Regions from separate parts of the Pantoea jilinensis genome, predicted to be linked through region 3. Evidence: predicted binding sites of a transcription regulator. Region 3 holds the regulator's gene; each other region holds the start of a gene.
What was found. Region 3 encodes LexA, which represses DNA repair genes until DNA is damaged. Its sites were predicted from a motif close to TNCTGTATGTACATACAGNA; they were not measured.

Region 1 (6,245 bases), 1.1 Mb from region 3:
ACTCGGCTGTGGCCTGGCCTGGCTGGCTGTGGCGTTTATCTGGCCAGACTGGCGCTTTCGTCAGTTGCCGGCGGTGGCTGAACGAACCCTGAAAGCGAACTGCCGCTATCTGGATGCGATCATGGAACAGTATCATCAGGGCAAGGATAACCGTCTCGCCTATCGCATTGCCCGCCGTGACGCACACAATGCAGATGCCGAGCTGGCATCCGTGGTTTCAAACATGAGCAGTGAAAGTCGCACCAGTCAGAAACTGCGCGAATCGGCTTTTCAGCTGCTTTGCTCAAACCACTCGTTTCTGAGTTACATTTCTGCACTCGGCGCGCACCGTGACAAAATTACGGCACCAGAACTGCTGACCTTGCTGGATGATACAGTTTGTTATGTTGAGGATGTGCTTCAGACGGACGTAGTCAGCGATGAGCATGTTGAAACAATGCGCCATCAACTGGCTCATCGCATCAGCCAGTTGGCCGCAGATGCGGATGTGCGTGCGCCGCTGGTGCTTCAGCAACTCGGACTGCTGGTAGCCTTAATGCCTGATGTGGCTCGCCTGCGCCGCACGCTTATTGCTGATTAGCCTTCTTCGCCTCTGAAGTCTGGTTTCGATAAAAGCGTGCGTTGAAACCATGCATTCAGCTCGGCACGGGTGGCCAGTGGCAGTGCGGCCGCATGGTGGCCCGTAATCGCACCCTGCAGCGCCAGTAGTGTCTGAAATCCAACGTGCTGGTTGATCGCTTTTAACTTCAGCCAGCACTGTTTGGCTCCCATCTGGTAAAGATGATTGACACTCATCACGCCCGCCTCGTACAACATGACTTCCATGCGTACACTGAGATTAGGCAGATCTTTCAAACGCGGAGAGGCTTGTCTGTGCTGCAACTCGCGCTGTGCCGTTTCTAAAGAGGCCGCGGAGAGCGTCAGAAGATGGTCAGGATCCCGCCATAAGGCTTCATCGACCTGAAAGTAATCAAGCTTCACTGACTTGCCCCGTTTGCGAAAAATCAGGGGCTGGAGCGGACGGTCGGTAATGTAATCCCGCAAGGGTTCACTGGCCCGCAGGTAGAGTTCATCTTTATTAATTAACGCGAAAACCACGCTTTCGACAGCCAGTGCATAGCCACCAAACTGGGTCCGGGACTCAATTGTTCCCAACGGGCCCAGGTGCGCTCTGGAGCGCTCGACAACCGGATTAATCTTTTTCATTGCACCACCTCCATGTAAGAAATATCTGGTAAATTACGTTGTGTATCAGGTAATTAGAAGATAAAAAAAAGTGGCAGCGGGTTCAATGAATAAATAGTGCTTCAACTAATCTTGTCGCGTTTTTGCGAGGCGTTTTCAGAAATTTGGGTTGATCTTTATCCAGGATGACAGTACTGTATATTCATACAGTCCACTGCTGGTGATTAACTTATGCGAACACAACATCCTAATAATGCACGCTATGCTCATCATTATGCGTCCTCTTCTGTTCCGTCCACGCAGGGTGGTGGAATTACTGAGTTACGTTACAGCGAGCAGCCCGGTATGATGCAGATGATGCTGTTGCCGTTATTACAGCAACTGAGTCAGCAGTCACGCTGGCAGTTGTGGTTAACACCGGCACATAAACTGAACCGCACCTGGTTGCAGGAATCAGGCTTACCATTAGATAAAAGTATGCATATCGCCGATTCTGAACGTCTGAATGCGGTTGAGGCGATGGTTAAAGCGTTGCGTACGGGAAATTACAGCGTTGTTCTGGCATGGATTCCGTACGATCTTGATGAAAATGAGCGTCGTCAACTTGAAAATGCGGCAGCTGAGGGTGAAGCGCTGGGTTTGATTTTGCGGGCCAGTGGGACAACGGAAGCGCCTCTGAGACCGCAAAGTGCGATAAAAATTCAGTCGGATTTGTTTCATTAAGTAAAAATAAGAAGTTTCCCAGGCTATTATTCTTATCAGTTGTCGCTAAACCACTGATTCTGTTAGTTCGAGCTGTGACAATGGGTTAGCAGGTTTTTTGGGCTTTTTGCTGCGACGTTACGACCATCCTAATTGTTAGAAATTGTGTATAAACCGCTGTTTTTTTACAGTAGCGCCTCACATCATACTTGTAAGTTTCCAATCTCGTTGTAGACTTTAGCTCGCCAGGGTGCTCAATAACCTCCGTTTTTTGCGGTAGAGTCATAAGCGAGCGTTTTGACCCGGCGAAGGATTTAAACCAAGAGCAACCTTTTTGCTCATTGCCTATTTGGATGATAACGAGGCGCAAAATGAAAAAGACAGCTATCGCAATTGCAGTGGCACTGGCTGGCTTCGCTACCGTAGCGCAGGCCGCTCCGAAAGATAACACCTGGTACACCGGTGCTAAACTGGGCTGGTCTCAGTATCACGACACTGGCTACTACGGTCACGGTTACGAGAACAATGACGGTCCAACTCATGAAAGCCAGCTGGGCGCAGGTGCGTTCGTTGGTTATCAGGCAAACCCATACCTGGGCTTCGAGATGGGCTATGACTGGCTGGGTCGCATGCCTAATAAAGGCAATGTGACTAACGGCGCATTCAAAGCACAGGGCGTTCAGCTGGCTGCTAAACTGAGCTACCCAATTAATGACGATCTGGACGTGTATACTCGTCTGGGCGGCATGGTATGGCGTGCAGATGCAACGCAGACTAACCAAACTACTGGCCGCATCAGCGACCACGACACCGGCGTATCTCCGCTGGCTGCAGTTGGTGTTGAGTATGCGCTGACTCAGAACTGGGCTACCCGTCTGGATTACCAGTGGGTTAACAACATCGGTGATGCACAGACCGTTGGTGCTCGTCCAGACAATGGCATGCTGAGCGTAGGCGTTTCATACCGCTTCGGTCAGGATGACGTCGCTGCTCCGGCACCAGCTCCGGCTCCAGCACCAGCGCCAGTTGTTGAAACCAAGCGTTTCACTCTGAAGTCTGACGTTCTGTTCACCTTCAACAAATCTACCCTGAAGCCAGAAGGCCAGCAGGCTCTGGATCAGCTGTACAGCCAGCTGAGCTCAATGGATCCTAAAGATGGTTCCGTTGTCGTACTGGGCTTCACCGACCGCATCGGTTCAGAGCAGTACAACCAGAAACTGTCTGAGAAACGTGCTCAGTCAGTCGTAGATTACCTGGTCTCTAAAGGTATCCCTTCTAACAAGATCTCTGCACGTGGCATGGGTAAATCTAACCCAGTTACCGGCAATACCTGTGACAGCGTGAAAGGCCGTAATGCCCTGATCGATTGCCTGTCTCCGGATCGTCGCGTAGAAATCGATGTTAAAGGCATCAAAGACGTTGTAACTCAGCCACAGGCTTAAGTTTACATGTCATAAAAAACCCCGCCAAGGCGGGGTTTTTTTATGCCAGTAATAAAGCTGGCATCAGGCGTTCAGGGATGACATTGCTCCCGTTACGTTACTCGCTTTCAGAGCCTGAATTACCCAGGATCGCCTGCAAATCCTGTTTCAGGCTGGACATCTGAGTGGCATATTTCTCTTTACGTTCTGCATCTTCTATCAACTGAACAATTGTTTCAGAAAGCGTGCAGCCGCGCCGCTGTGCCAGTCCCGCCAGTCGTTGCCAGACCAGATATTCAAGGTCGATGGATTTTTTACGGGTGTGCTGATGTTCAGCATTGAAATGGCGTTTTCGCCGGGCACGGATAGTCTGTTTCAGCCGATTATCCAGATCAGAATGGATATGTTCCGCGATCCATTCATTCACCGTGACCGGATTATTTTCCATCGCCAGAAGCTTATCGACTGCAGCCTGCGCCGCACTTAATTCAAGGTGACGCGTGATCAGTTCACCTTCCCGATGTTTTTTCACCAGGTATTTCCACTTCCATCCACATTCAAGATTTTCGAGTTGCTGGTATTTCATCGGAATCTCATCGTGATCACGTAACGAACTAAGAATAACAGCTTTTTTCCCGGATGCAGCAACGAAAAACATGCTGTCATCATCACATCTTCAACAGGAAGTCTGCAGTGCTTAACAAGGGTGATTCCTGTATAATCTCGCTTTTCTTAATACAGACAAATGCGATTATTTTGACCAGCACCCAACTTACGTGGCAGACCTTACAGCCGGATAGCGCGCAATACCAATCCGTTTTCTCCCGAATTGCTGATGAAGAAACTGATGCTCTGGCAACGGTACAGCCCCGTTTGCTGAATGCACTTGCGCATTTACACCATCAGACGCAAGGGTTCCCATTACTGCTGGTTCGTAGCCAGGAGAATCGCGATTATCTGGCATTCATTGCCCAGGCCGCACAACGGGTTATGGCCGACAGTACCACGCTGTATGGTGGTGATTACCATATCATGGCAGATAATGTCACGCTCCAGCCTCCCTCCGATCCGCAACGCCCGTTCACCAGTCAGGGTGGTATTCACTTTGCTGAGTGGATTGAGATGGAACAGTTGTTTGGCTGCGTGCGCCAGTATAAAGATCGCATCCAGCTCGACCCGGGCCTGATACATCGCGCTAACGGCGGCACGCTGGTGCTCTCCTTGCAAAGCCTGATGACGCAGCCCATTCTCTGGTTGCGCCTGAAAAAGTGTATTGAACAGGGCTATGTCGAGTGGACATCCCAGGACGAACGCCAGCCGCTGCCGGTTTCTATTCCGCCTCTGCCACTCAGCCTCAATCTGGTCCTGTGTGGCGAACGTGAAACGCTGGCAGATTTTCAGGAGCTCGACCCTGAAGCACACGAAATGGCCATCTATACTGAGTTTGAAGAGAATATTCAGATTCTGGATGAGGATGACATGCTTGCCTGGTGTCGCTGGAACGCAGAACTGGCACAGCAGGCGGGGCTGCCCCTGCCGGAAGAGGACTTCTGGCCCGAGCTGATTAAAGAAGGCGCTCGCTATAGCGGCGATCAGGATACCCTGCCACTTTGTCCCCGCTGGCTCCAGCGTCAGATGCGCGAGTCAGCCCTGATGGGCGATGAACAACTCAATGCTGAAGCGCTACGTGATGCGTTGGAAGCGCGCTTATGGCGCGAGAATTATCTCAATGAACGGATGCGTGATGAGATCCTGCTGCGGCAGATTCTGATTGAAACCGAAGGTGAAGTTGTCGGTCAGATTAATGGTCTGTCAGTGGTGGAATTTCCTGGCCACCCGCGCGCCTGGGGCGATACTTCTCGCATTACCTGCGTGGTCCATCCTGGTGATGGTGAGTTCATGGATATCGAACGCAAAGCGGAGCTGGGCGGGAATATCCATGCCAAAGGTATGATGATTATGCAGGCTTACCTCACTGCCGAGCTGGAACTTGATCAGCAACTGCCCTTCTCGGCCTCAATGGTGTTTGAACAATCTTATTCCGAAGTGGATGGTGACAGCGCCTCGCTGGCTGAACTCTGTGCCTTAATAAGCGCATTGGCAAATCAGCCCATCAATCAGCAAATTGCTGTCACCGGCTCGGTCGATCAATTCGGCAACGTGCAACCTGTGGGCGGGCTGAATGAGAAGATCGAAGGCTTCTTTGATATTTGCCATCAGCGAGAACTGACGGGCCAGCAGGGAGTGATTATTCCTGCCTGCAATGTGCGTCATCTTAGTCTGAACCAGGCTGTTGTCACGGCGGTTGAGCAGGGTCGCTTCCACATCTGGGCCATTGACCAGGCCGAGGAAGCACTGCCGCTGCTGACGGGGAAAATCTGGAGTACCGAGGATGGTCTGGGTGATTGCCTGCTGAATACCATCCAGGAACGCATTAGCCTGTTCAACCAGCCGGACGGTCCGCAACGTCCCTGGGCGCTGCGCTGGCTTAACTGGTTTAACCACCGTTAATCCGATTTGCTCAGCGTACAACTGTTCGCTAATATTCGTGATTCACTAAAACAAGGCTTATTGAAAACATGGTAGATAAACGCGAATCCTATACCAAAGAAGATCTGATTCTGTCAGGTCGTGGTGAACTGTTTGGCGAAAATGGTCCGCCGCTTCCATCCGGCAACATGCTGATGATGGACCGCGTGGTCAAAATGACCGAAGACGGCGGCAAATATGACAAAGGCTTTGTTGAAGCGGAGCTGGATATCAATCCCGATCTCTGGTTCTTCGGTTGCCACTTCATTGGCGATCCGGTGATGCCGGGCTGCCTGGGCCTGGATGCCATGTGGCAGCTGGTTGGTTTCTATCTGGGCTGGCTGGGCGGCGAAGGTAAAGGCCGTGCACTGGGCGTGGGTGAAGTGAAATTCACCGGTCAGGTGTTGC
Region 2 (6,245 bases), 1.9 Mb from region 3:
TGCTTTGCGACTTCTTCCAGTGCCTGCTGGCACTCTACTGTCGGACGCGCCACTTTGCGTAGGGTCATCCTGTCATAGCTCAGTTCGCCATTATCGACCACCAGCGGCATCACCCGTATCTTACGTGTAACATTCACATAATCGCCATTTAATCGGGTCAGTTTGCCCGGCTTCGCGATGACCCGCATCCACTGACGGCAATCCAGGGTGCTGCCATCGGCATTAATGATCAGACTGGCTATCGCTTTGTCGCTGATCAGGCTGCTCTGTGGGCCGACGGTTTGCCAGGTCCCCTGCAGATCAGCAGGTGCCGGTGTCTGCACCGCATTTTCATAATCGTTGATTTGCGCACAACCACTCAATGCCAGCGCGGCAATCAGCATCCACTTTTTCATGTTTAATCCCTAAGATCACGTCAATGGCGGCTACGTTATAATTTTTCCACCGCGTTACGCAAGATATCTGAATGTTAAGAGGCCACGCAGACGATGATTGCGGCAGAACGAAACCCGCAGTGAGGTCTGCATGAAGCATTTTAACCGGAAAATTGCTGGCGAAGCAGGTTCATCCCTTATCTTTGCCACGCCTGACAAGCAGGAGACAACCCGCTACACTGACGCGCTGCAACAGACTTTCAGGAATATGAATATGAAAACTCCAGAAGCTTACTATGCCCAGGCACGCGAGATGTTTTTTACCGCGCATCCAGACTTTCAATCCGCACTTGACGAATTAACTGAAAGCGATGCCCGCGCCGCCAACCTGTCATTGCGCCAATTGCGCGAATGGCATGCCGAACGTATCTATGCGGCCTTTTTGCGCCAGAAGAATCTGGATGGAATGATCTTCTCCATTCAGCTCGCTGAGCCAGATAAAGCGGTGGCGGCTGAAGCGATCGAGACTTATCTCAAATCTCACGCTGAATCATTGGGTATGAGCTGGGAAGAATTTTGCATTAAAAACGAACTTTAATACGCGCTGCAGAGAAGAGGCCGGTAAAGCACAACGCCTGCCTGCATGAAAGTAGCTGAAGAATGTGTACCCGGTTAAGAGAGTAGTCACTTTTCCGCAGGACTCAGATCATGACCATCCCTGAACAACGCCTGCGCCTGCACTGCCTCTGAAGATGTTGATAAATATCCATCTCCAGAGGCGAATTTTTCCTGCCCTACTCTCTCTCTTCCGTCGCTTTACCCTTCACTTCAACATAACTTGCCACAGCCAGCAGACGATTAATGTGCGTCAGCAGCAGATCAACATCCGATTGCAGAAACCCGGTCGACGATTGCGAAGCGGTAATGATGGCATCCTGCACCGTTTCCGAAATGGTCAGCGAGTTGTCCTGTTTCGCCTGCACCAGCAGCGCTGCAACCAGCAGGGACTGCGCTTCAAGCTGCGCCGTCAACTCTTTTGCATCGACATCCATCTTTGCCAGTTTTAGCAGAATATCTATTACCAGTTGTCGCATCGCGGACCTCCTGAAAAGTAAGCCGTCATTATGTCGTGATGCGTGCGCATTTTTCCAGTTGAAGATCGTGTTTTACACGACATAAAAATTTACGCGAAATCACGCGCCACGCCTTGCCACTGTTTTTATTTACAGTATTATATGTCAGCGATTTTGCCCTGAATGGATTGCCATCATGTTTGTTGAGTTGATTTATGACAAGCGCAACGTTGCCGGTTTACCGGGTGCCCGCGAGATGATTCGTGAGGAGCTGGAAAAGCGGGTGCATCGGGTGTTTCCTGACATTGAAGTTAAGGTCAAGCCGATGGAACGTAACGCGATTGATACTGATTTGAGTAAGAACGATAAAGCGACGGTTGCGCGGATTGTTGAAGAGATGTTCGACGAAGCGGAGATGTGGCTGGTGGCCGATTAATCCTTTACCGGCCACCGCATCAGTTAGCGGGAGATGACTTAGCTCTCCTGCTCGCTGTGATTAATTTCAATCTCGATGTCCTGAATGGCGGCATCCAAATCTTCCAACAGCTTGCCCTGCTTATTCAGCAATGCATCGATTCGGTCGGCGTTCGTCTTATCTTTGTATTCACCGGCGTCAAACGCTAACCAATGGCTGGACAGCGTTTCGGTGTTGGTCTGCGCATAGTGGCGCATCTCTTTTAGCTGAGACGTCACATCACGCAGATAGTCAGTTTTGGTCTTGGTTTCTGTTGAATCGCTCATGCTAAATTTCCTTCTGGTCAGTTATCCAAAGTGGTTAGGCTTAGCGGTTCATCGACCGGCCAATCATCGGGCCTGCATTCAGGTACAAAATGTTGCCCGGAGATTTAAAACTAGTCGATAATAGCGAAGCCGCACTAAGAATAATCGGAAGTTACGGTGTCTGGCCCGGTTTTGCGGACGTCTGGTTGTCTTCAGAAACGACCTCTTTCACTCTACTCAGTGTTTTATCAGCGGTACGATCCGGTATCACATCAAGCTTATGTTGTAATGCTGTGACCTTATCCGTCAGCACCTCGACCCTTTCATCACGTCGTGCCGCTATTGCCCGGTAATCCGCCCTAATCTCCTCGACTCGTTTGTTTGCGGTATTACTGACATAAAGAAAAATAATCGTCATCAGGATGCAAATCATCGAACAACTGAGAAGAATGCAGCCGAGGATAACTTTACGCCTGTATGATATTGGAGCCCTGGTATTATCAATCATTGCCATTGCTGCGATCCTCCAGAGTTGAGATAAGCCGATCAACTTCATTACGAAATTTGTCGTTTTGATCGGTTTCGGTCATTGCTAGCAAAATCCCTACCGCATTCTTGATTAACCTAAGATCGGTTTCGAGTGTCGAGATTCGCCGCAAATTCCTGTCGTGCCGTTCGCGTAATTCATCGTTTTCCTCCCGTATCAGCAGGTTGCTCTCTTTCAGCAACACCACCTGCTCTTTGTAGCTGGTAATAATTTCGCCGCCCGCTCGGTTACTGGTTACGATTGACGCGATACCCGCCAATAACGGTTTCCAGAACAGTGCTGCTGCGCCTCCACCCAGAACTAACGCTCCCATACTGGTAATCAGACTACTTTCCATGCCATACCCCTTTTTCCGGTTAGGTCGCTGGAACATATTGCGTGCTGAAAAGCCACGTCCTCCGCTTGAAATTTAAGTTTACTTAAATACCATGCTTAAGTATACTTAAATCACTTTCAACCAATATGTCAAGCTTATGAAAAACGAAACGCTGGGTGACCGAATCCGCCTCCGACGGAAATCACTGCAATTAACGCAGAAGCAATTGGCACAACAGGTAAAAGTGTCCCATGTAGCGATTTCGCAATGGGAAAAAGAGGAGACGCTTCCGCGCGGTGAGAATCTGCTACGGCTCGCCGAAGCGCTGGGTTGTGCCCCGGCTTTTTTGATAGATGGGGATGGCCCTGTTTTCAGCGAAAGTGCTTATGGCGGTCTTCACCAGATTCCGCTGCTTAATCAGCGTGATGTGACACGATGGCTGACGGATGACAGTTCAGTGCGACACGAATTGCTGATGCATAACGATATGGCGCTTTCGCAGCAGAGCTTTGCCTTTCGCGTTGAAGAACAGGCAATGATGCCCGCGATTGTGCGGGATGATGTGGTGATCATCGATCCGCGAGTTTCACCCCGGCCTGGCGATAGCGTGCTGGCATTACAGCAGCAGATTGCTCTGATCCGTACCTGGCGGCAACGTAGCAGTGAAGGTGGCGTTACGCAGTTTGAGCTGGCCCCCATTAACATCAACTTTCCTGAACTGCATTCCAGTCGGGAGAACCTGAAGCTAATTGGTACAGTGGTTGAACTGCGCCGCTACCGGCAGTCATAAAAAAACCCGCCAATGCGGGTTAATTTTTTATCGTACAACAGTGCACAGCGTCCGGGTCTGGTAACTACAGGGCGTCGGTGAGTTGATCCACGACCACATTGCCCTGCAGATCGGTCTGCATAATGCGGTAGTTCACTGGCCATGATCGGCGGGTACTGAGTTTATCGAACAGTGTGACACCGCCTTTTTTAACGCCCTGACGATTAACGATAATCCACTCGGTCACCTCTTCCTGACCACGATTTCTCAGGCTTAGGGAGCGTTGTTCAATTAACTGATCTTCTGCTTCAATCTTTAAATGGTCTCGTAACATATTTTCTATCTCCTGGTAACGGAGGCCACTATATGCTTTTCATTAATCAGTTCAATCGAATTTATTTATCGATGTTTTTATCGACCTGGAATGTGACCTGTCGCAAGCGATATGGCAAGTTTGTCCATTTCTGCATCAGGAATTTCCCGTTAGCATTGAGCTGCTGTACACCAAAACATCAAAAGATAACATGTTCAGTATGAGAGAAACTCCGATTAGCCCGCTTCTGGCGGGCTTTTTTTTGCCTTTAATTCCATGCTAATGCGGGATCTCAGGGCTGGTCTAGACTTAAACGACTGGGACAACAGGAGTGAATTATGTTTAAGCACAATACGAATGAAGAACGTAAGAAAGAAGGTGATGTCAGCAAAGGCCTGCCCGAAGCAGCACCTAACGCCGGTAATGCGTATGAGGAAGATGATCATCCCGCCACCGATGCACCAAAAGACCATGGTGAAGTGCCGCGGAAAAATGATGACAGTCAGGATGATAAAAAAGATCCCTACAAAGCAACCTGAAGGACGAGAGGCGCGCCCGGTGGGCGCGCTGGTCAGCATCAGGATTTAATAAAATCAGTCAGCTGATGCTGATGTGTAACCAGCCACTCAGGAAAATGTTCAGCGGTAATCGGCAATATTTCCATTCTTCTTGGGCGATTCCAGATATCAATGTTGTTCTCAACGCAGCGCCGGATATGATCCGGGTTATTGAATTCAGGACAGTTATGTTCGGTATGTGAAATCGACGCCATTTTTTCACTTATGCGTTCATCGCTCATCACCCATGAAAAATGCCATCCTCCATCCTTAATGACTTTCGTTCGCCAGCCGAGCCATTTCCAGCGCCACCAGCTGTCGCGTATGGGTGTTCCACGGCGCTTAACGTTGCGCAGTAATTCCGGTTGTCCCATGAAAAAGGTTCGTAATGTTTTAAACGTCACCATTTTTGCCAGTGTGGCACAACGCGGTGTACCGTCATTGTTCAATACACGTACATTATATTTAAAATTGAAATATTGCTGGTGCAATGTTGTACAGAGGTGACGATGGCTACAGGCTTTAATCGCTTCAGGTCGGGGAATTTCATCGACGTCTGACACAATAATAATATCATCATCCTGCGCGCCAGCCAGACCTTGCATAATCTGATTCCGTGCAGTGGATTCATTCTCCCAGGGATCGGTCTCGCCCGCCTTAACCAGAGAGCTATTCGACTGAAAGGCGTGCTGATAAAATACTGGCGCAATATCGTTGACGACATAAATAATTTTATCGCGAAAACGGTCGAATTTCTCAATGTCAAAATTAAGCTTGCATCGGCGTTTACCCGTAAAGGTATAAAGCGATTCAACAATGACAAACCGGTCAACAACATGCTCAAGCGTGTTCAGACGCATTTCAAGCAAAACATCTTCATCGTAGTATAAAAAACAGTCATAAATCATAGTCATCAGAGGCACTTAAGTAGAAAATTTTCATCAGGACAATGGTGTTAATGGCACTTAACAAACGTCTGCATACCTTTTTATAAGGCTGATTTATATGCGTCTGATAGATGCGGTATTTAACTGCGTTAAACTTTCCGTGTTTATTGTAAGCTGGCTAACAATGTAACAGTGGAATAAAATATTGTTGCAGCTAAAAGATATTCGATGCTTTATTTATCCGTCGGATGTTACATTTACTCAGCGGCGCTAGCAATATTAAGCGCAAATTTTTGATTGAAAATCAGCGGGACAAGTGAGTTCCCGATGTTATTTGTCGACAAAATAATGCTTATGATTTAACAGATGAAGAAGATCATTATTGCCCTGAGCCTGCCCCTGCTGGCGGTCATGGATAGTGAACGGGTTGGGCTGCGCCTTTATATAAAACCGCTTATTTTGACGGTCTTGCCTTACCGGAATGGCACAGGACCGGAGATTCAATCTGGAGCAGGATGATCCGCTGCTTACTGGTTAAAAGCGGTTTAACATGGTGCAGGATAATGAAACAGTAGCCTGGGTTGAAAGGGCAAAGTTAAGTCATCATCAAACCAGTGCGACATTTTACTATGACCCAAAAGCACCAGGTGTCATTACTCCATAGTTGCGATAATCACGGGCATTTGCAG
Region 3 (6,245 bases):
CGGGGTTTTCGTGATGCGAGCAGCCGGTTGTGTGATCAATGACTACGCCGATCGGAAAGTCGATGGTCACGTTGAGCGCACAAAGCACCGTCCACTGGCCAGCGGCGCGGTCAGTGCAAAAGAGGCTAAGCTGCTGTTTGTGATTCTGGCGCTGGTGGCGTTTGCGCTGGTGCTGACCATGAATCTGATGACGATTATGCTCTCCGTCGTGGGGCTGGCGCTGGCCTGGGTCTATCCCTTTATGAAGCGCTATACCCATCTGCCGCAGGTCGTTTTGGGTGCCGCGTTTGGCTGGGCAATTCCCATGGCGTGGTCCGCAGTTAGTGAGTCCTTACCTCTGGTCTGCTGGCTGGTATTTATCGCTAATATCTGCTGGACGGTGGCTTATGACACGCAGTATGCGATGGTGGACCGGGATGATGATCTGAAGATTGGTGTGAAATCGACAGCGATTTTATTTGGACGTTTCGACAAGCTGATCATTGGCCTGCTGCAACTGGCGACCCTGCTGCTGATGGCGCTGGTGGGCATGATGCTGCATCTGAATGGTGCTTTCTACTGGACGCTGCTGCTGGCGGCTGCGCTGTTTGTTTATCAGCAGAAGCTGATCGCCGGGCGCGAACGTCAGCCCTGCTTCCAGGCTTTCCTGAATAACAACTACGTCGGGATGGTGCTGTTCCTGGGCGTACTGATGAATACGCCGCCGTTCAGTCAGCTGTTCTGAAAGTTTTGGGCATAAAAAAGGCGACCTCATGAGGTCGCCTTTTTACAATGCGCGCGGCGGTCAGTCGTGCGCCACCGCGGTTTCAATCGTCATGCGGACATCACTGGTGACCAGGTCAGCCAGAATATGCCAGGTCGCCAGGGTCTGCGCGACATCGGCATCACCGCTGTCGCTGATATACCCTTCATCACGCAACGTCAGTACCAGTGAGGTAAAGACCGCTTTGTCGAAGAACTCCGGCGCATTGATTCCGTGCAACACTGACAGACGCTGTGCCAGCGTCCGGCTCTCTTTCTCCAGCGTGCCACGGTTAATCGTAGGCTTGGCGCTGAGAATCGAGAAGGTAATGGCATAACGCTGCAGCGTTTCGCGCACACCAGCAGCCAGCAGTTGCAGCGTGCGATAGCGTGCTGCGGTAAAGCGCAACTCACCCGCTTCGAAGGTAATCAGGCCCTGACGTGCCAGCTCCTGACTTACGTCAGTCAGCAGTTGTGGCAGCTCATTGGTCTGCCAGCGCAGGAACAGTTCACTCTTCAGCATCGGATAGACCAGGCTCACCTGACGCAGCAGTTCCGCTTCACTCAGCGTCTGATGTTGCTGAACAATGGCGGCAATCAGCGACGGCATCACCAGCATGTGATGAATGTTGTTACGGTAGTAGGTCATCAACACTGCCTGCTCACGTGGCAGAATGATGATGTCGCCAATACTGTCTTTTTCACTCTCAAATTTGTTCATACCCAGGGCGTGATCCAGCAGCGCTTCTGCGGAAAGATCGGGTACGGTCGCATTGGGCGAATAAGGCACATTACGCAGCAACTGGGTATAGCACTCCAGCTGTTCAATCAGCTGTTCACGGGTTAGTGAGCGCTGACGTGACGCCAGCAGCGCCGTGACACAGAGGTTCATCGCGTTAGCCGCGCCCGCTTCATTAATACGCACCATCAGACTGGCCGCGATGTCATTAACGGTCGGCGTTAACCAGCTCGGACGTTGCGGCTCAATCGGATCGATCGCGTCGCGCCATTCCGGCACCCGCTTATTAAGATAGTTGACCAGCGGCAGCGGTTCGCCGAAGTTAACGTAACCCTGACCGAGATTGCGCAGCTTGCGTAAGCCGCGCACCATCTGCATGAAGCCCTCTTTCTCTTTGGCTGCACCGCGTAGTTCTTTGGCGTAAGTGCCCACTTCCATCACGTGCTCATAACCGATGTAGATCGGCACCAGCGTGATGGGGCGATTTCCGCCGCGCAGCATCGCCTGTAAGGTCATGGCTAAGGTGCCGGTTTTCGGGTCCAGCAGGCGACCGGTACGTGAACGGCCTCCTTCGACAAAGTATTCAACTGAATAGCCGCGGGTGAACAGCTCGCCGAGATATTCGCGGAATACCGTGGCGTAAAGCTTATTGCCTTTAAAGGTACGACGAATAAAGAAGGCGCCCAGACGACGGAAAATCGGTCCGGCTGGCCAGAAGTTGAGATTGATACCCGCGGCAATGTGCGGCGGCACCAGCCCCTGATGATAGAGCACATAGGAGAGCAGCAGATAATCCATATGGCTGCGATGGCAGGGTACATAGACAATCTCGTGGCCATCCTGCGCCAGCTGGCGAACTTTTTCACCGCCATTGACGTTGATGCCCTGATAGAGACGACTCCAGAGCCAGCCCATCACACGGTCGGTGACGCGAATGGCTTCATAGGAGAAGTTAGCAGCGATCTCTTCCATCATCTCAACAGCATTCTGCTGGGCTTTCTCATGGGAGATTTTTTTGCTGCGCGCTTCATCTTCGACGGCTTTTTCAATCGCTTTGGATTGCAGCAGACGATTAAACAGATCCTGACGCGCCGGTAAACGCGGGCCGATCGCCGCCAGTCGCTGACGGGCAAAATGGATGCGTGCCACGCGAGCCAGTTTCTGGGCAATCGACTTGTCCGTACCGTGTTCCGTTGCCATGCGGCGCAGCGAGACGGTCGGCGAGAAGCGGACAAAACTGTCACGTCCGTGCCAGATGACCGCAAAGAATTTCTGCACCCCATTAAGCACACGCAGATGCGGCGTCGCTTCGCCCTGGACTTCACGTCCTGGCGCACGACCAAACATCACGGTGACCGGCAGCATCTGAATATCCAGCTCAGGATTATTGCGATGCAGGTCGAGGTAATCGTGAAAGATTTTTACCGATTCAACGCTGGGCACAAAATAGGGAAATACGCGTGGGCCATTATGAATAAACACGTGGCGCGGCAGCAGCGAACCATCAATCTCCAGCGGAATCAGCGGATCGGGCAGATGATGCCGCAGACACTGTGCGCGTAAAGTCAGTAAGTCAGCCTTCGAATCGTAAGGCAAAACATACATAATAGGTCGGGTCGGATCCAGACCATGTTCAGACACGGGATCGGCCGGAATGGCCTTACTTTTTACCAAAAAGGAGAGTGGTAAATTAAGTAATTTGTAATAGAGTTTACGCCAACCTGACATAGACAACATGAAGCCTCTTGTTAGCAAAGCGCCGCAAGCATACCAGAAAGCGCAGCGAAGATCTGTGGTGGTGCCAATTGCACGCAGCCCAGACATTGACGTCAATTGAATGAAAGGGTTCCCACATCATGGCAAATAATGCCACCGGACTTATCAGAATAGTAAAAGCCGCAGGTTACTCCTGGCAGGGACTGCGTGCCGCCTGGCAGCATGAAGCCGCCTTTCGGCAGGAAACACTGGCTGCGCTGGCCGCTATTATTATCGCGTGCTGGCTGGATGTCGATGTGATCGCCCGCATCCTCATGATTGGCGCCGTGGTGCTGGTCGTCATTGTCGAAATCCTCAATAGCGCCATTGAAGCGGTGGTTGACCGGATTGGTCAGGAACATCATCCCCTGGCAGGCCGGGCCAAAGACATGGGCTCGGCGGCGGTGCTGATCAGCATCTTACTGGCCCTGTTTGTCTGGGTCGCGCTGCTCTGGACACATTTGCGATAAGCCTTCCATAACGCGCCTGAGGGCGCGTTTTCCCTGACAATCGGTTTCCATTTCGCCAATACCTGTATATACTCACAGCGACTGTATAAACAACCAGGGGGCGGGATGAAAGCATTAACCAGCAGGCAGCAGCAGGTCTATGACCTGATTCGCGACCATATATCTTCAACGGGCATGCCGCCTACGCGTGCAGAGATCGCCGCGCAACTGGGCTTCCGTTCGCCAAATGCGGCTGAAGAGCATCTGAAAGCGCTGGCGCGTAAAGGCGTTATTGAGATCGTTTCGGGTGCATCACGCGGCATTCGTCTGTTAATGGAAGAAGAAGTTTCAGAAGGACTACCGCTGATAGGCCGGGTTGCTGCCGGTGAGCCGATCATGGCGCAGGAACATATCGAAACCCACTACAAAGTGGATCCGGGCCTGTTCAAGCCTTCTGCCGACTTCCTGCTGCGCGTCAGCGGAATGTCGATGAAAGATATCGGGATTATGGACGGCGACCTGCTCGCGGTACATAAAACCCAGGATGTGCGCAACGGTCAGGTTGTCGTGGCACGCATTGATGATGAAGTCACCGTTAAACGCTGGAAAAAGCAGGGTGCTATCGTGCATCTTCTGCCTGAAAACAGCGATTTTGACCCTATCGTGGTCGACACCCGTGCGCAGTCACTGACCATTGAAGGTCTTGCGGTTGGCGTGGTGCGTAACGGCGAGTGGCTTTGATTCTGAGGCCTGCGTGCATTCGCCTTTTCTGATGCTATTCTGTCTGCCCTAATTTTGTTGCCTGCTTTGCTGCAGCGACACTGAGCACGGAACGGCGAATGCGCTTTATCACGGCAACGGATAAAAATCTCTGGCGGCTTGCGCTGCCGATGATCCTTTCAAATATCACCGTTCCCTTACTGGGCGTGGTCGATACTGCAGTTATTGGTCATCTCGACAGCCCTGTCTATCTTGGCGGGGTTGCGGTCGGGACCACAGTGACCAGCTTCCTCTTTATGCTGCTGCTTTTCCTTCGAATGAGTACCACTGGCCTGACGGCGCAGGCGTTTGGTGCGGGCGATAAAACCGCTCTGGCACGCGCGCTGACGCAGCCGCTGATCATTGCGCTGCTGGCCGGCGTGCTGTTCATCGCATTGCGTTATCCGATTATTCAGCTGGCGACCCATCTGGTAGGTGGCAATCCTGATGTACTGGAACAGGCGGCGCTGTTTATTCAGATTCGCTGGCTCAGTGCACCTGCCACGCTGGCAAACCTGGTCATCCTGGGCTGGCTGTTGGGCGTTCAGTATGCGCGGGCGCCGGTAATCCTGCTGATAGTGGGCAATCTGGTGAACATCGTGCTCGATCTCTGGCTGGTGATGGGGCTGCACTGGGGTGTCGCGGGAGCAGCAACCGCCACGGCGCTGGCGGAGTACATCACGCTGGGCGTCGGCGGCATCATGGTCTGGCGGGTGTTAAAGCTGCGCGGTATTACGTTTAATCTGCTGAAGCAGAGCTGGCGCGGTGACAGCGGCCGACTGCTGCGACTGAACCGGGATATCATGTTGCGCTCTCTGATGCTGCAGCTCTGTTTCGCCTCGCTGACCGTGCTGGGTGCGCGGCTGGGTCCGGACGTGGTGGCGGTTAACGCGGTATTACTGATGTTCATTACCTTTACTGCCTACGCGCTGGATGGTTTTGCCTACGCGGTTGAAGCTTTTGCCGGCGAAGCGCATGGCGCAAAAGATGGCAGTAAATTGCAGCACGTCTGGCACTCAGCCTGTCGGCAGGCGGTGGTAGTCGCGCTCTTCTTCTCGCTGGTTTATGCCATTTTTGGCCCGCAGATTGTTACCCTGCTGACCTCGCTTGAGTCACTGCAGCAGACAGCTGACCGCTATCTGGTCTGGCAGATAATCATGCCGCTGATCGGCGTCTGGTGTTATCTGCTTGATGGAATGTTCATCGGGGCGACACGTGGACGCGAGATGCGTAACAGCATGGTCGTGGCGGCGGCTGGCTACTTTCTGACGCTGCTCAGCGTACCGTTGCTGGGCAACCACGGTCTCTGGCTGGCGGTGACGGTATTCCTGGCGCTGCGCGGCCTGTCACTGTGGCTCATCTGGCGTAAGCACTGGCGTCAGAACAGCTGGTTTGAGGCGTGATCCAGCAGCGCTGACTCGGGAGGATACGGATTATTCTGTATTATTCTGCATTTTTGAAATTGGCTACTACAATTAACTCTAACAAGCGAAGTTAACCCGCGCTTTGTATCGTTATTTTGTTAAGCAGCAAGATAATTATTTAACCCGAGGATTGGAGGTCTGCCATGAACAAAGATGAAGCGAGCGGCAACTGGAAGCAGTTCAAAGGCAAAATGAAAGAGAAATGGGGCAAGCTGACCGACGATGATATGCAGGTTATCGAAGGTAAACGCGATCAGCTGGTCGGTAAAATCCAGGAACGCTACGGCTATGCAAAAGATGAAGCAGAGCGCGAAGTAGCAGACTGGGAAGGCACCAATAAAGATTACCGCTGGTAATCAGCGCATTACCCGATAGCCC

Region 1: the regulator LexA is predicted to act here: its motif matches at 1,378-1,397, upstream of sulA (SOS-induced cell division inhibitor SulA).
Region 2: the regulator LexA is predicted to act here: its motif matches at 1,586-1,605, upstream of KTJ90_RS07645 (DinI-like family protein).

What each region holds. Positions count from the first base shown of each region.
Region 1 is NZ_CP077746.1:2,665,560-2,671,804, forward strand. It holds gene yccS (YccS family putative transporter) at 1-580, shown strand, start outside; gene KTJ90_RS12645 (TfoX/Sxy family DNA transformation protein) at 577-1,206, opposite strand; gene sulA (SOS-induced cell division inhibitor SulA) at 1,417-1,908, shown strand; gene ompA (porin OmpA) at 2,259-3,329, shown strand; gene matP (macrodomain Ter protein MatP) at 3,427-3,894, opposite strand; gene KTJ90_RS12665 (AAA family ATPase) at 3,948-5,819, shown strand; gene fabA (bifunctional 3-hydroxydecanoyl-ACP dehydratase/trans-2-decenoyl-ACP isomerase) at 5,888-6,245, shown strand, end outside.
Region 2 is NZ_CP077746.1:1,642,700-1,648,944, reverse strand. It holds gene yedD (lipoprotein YedD) at 1-395, opposite strand, end outside; gene KTJ90_RS07655 (DUF6388 family protein) at 649-972, shown strand; gene iraP (anti-adapter protein IraP) at 1,169-1,468, opposite strand; gene KTJ90_RS07645 (DinI-like family protein) at 1,644-1,883, shown strand; gene KTJ90_RS07640 (hypothetical protein) at 1,922-2,188, opposite strand; gene KTJ90_RS07635 (hypothetical protein) at 2,340-2,681, opposite strand; gene KTJ90_RS07630 (hypothetical protein) at 2,668-3,051, opposite strand; gene KTJ90_RS07625 (helix-turn-helix domain-containing protein) at 3,188-3,820, shown strand; gene KTJ90_RS07620 (hypothetical protein) at 3,885-4,133, opposite strand; gene KTJ90_RS07615 (hypothetical protein) at 4,451-4,651, shown strand; gene KTJ90_RS07610 (glycosyltransferase family 17 protein) at 4,690-5,577, opposite strand; gene KTJ90_RS07605 (hypothetical protein) at 5,923-6,075, shown strand.
Region 3 is NZ_CP077746.1:3,784,899-3,791,143, reverse strand. It holds gene ubiA (4-hydroxybenzoate octaprenyltransferase) at 1-724, shown strand, start outside; gene plsB (glycerol-3-phosphate 1-O-acyltransferase PlsB) at 785-3,208, opposite strand; gene KTJ90_RS17865 (diacylglycerol kinase) at 3,337-3,705, shown strand; gene lexA (transcriptional repressor LexA) at 3,811-4,425, shown strand; gene dinF (MATE family efflux transporter DinF) at 4,524-5,846, shown strand; gene KTJ90_RS17850 (CsbD family protein) at 6,011-6,223, shown strand.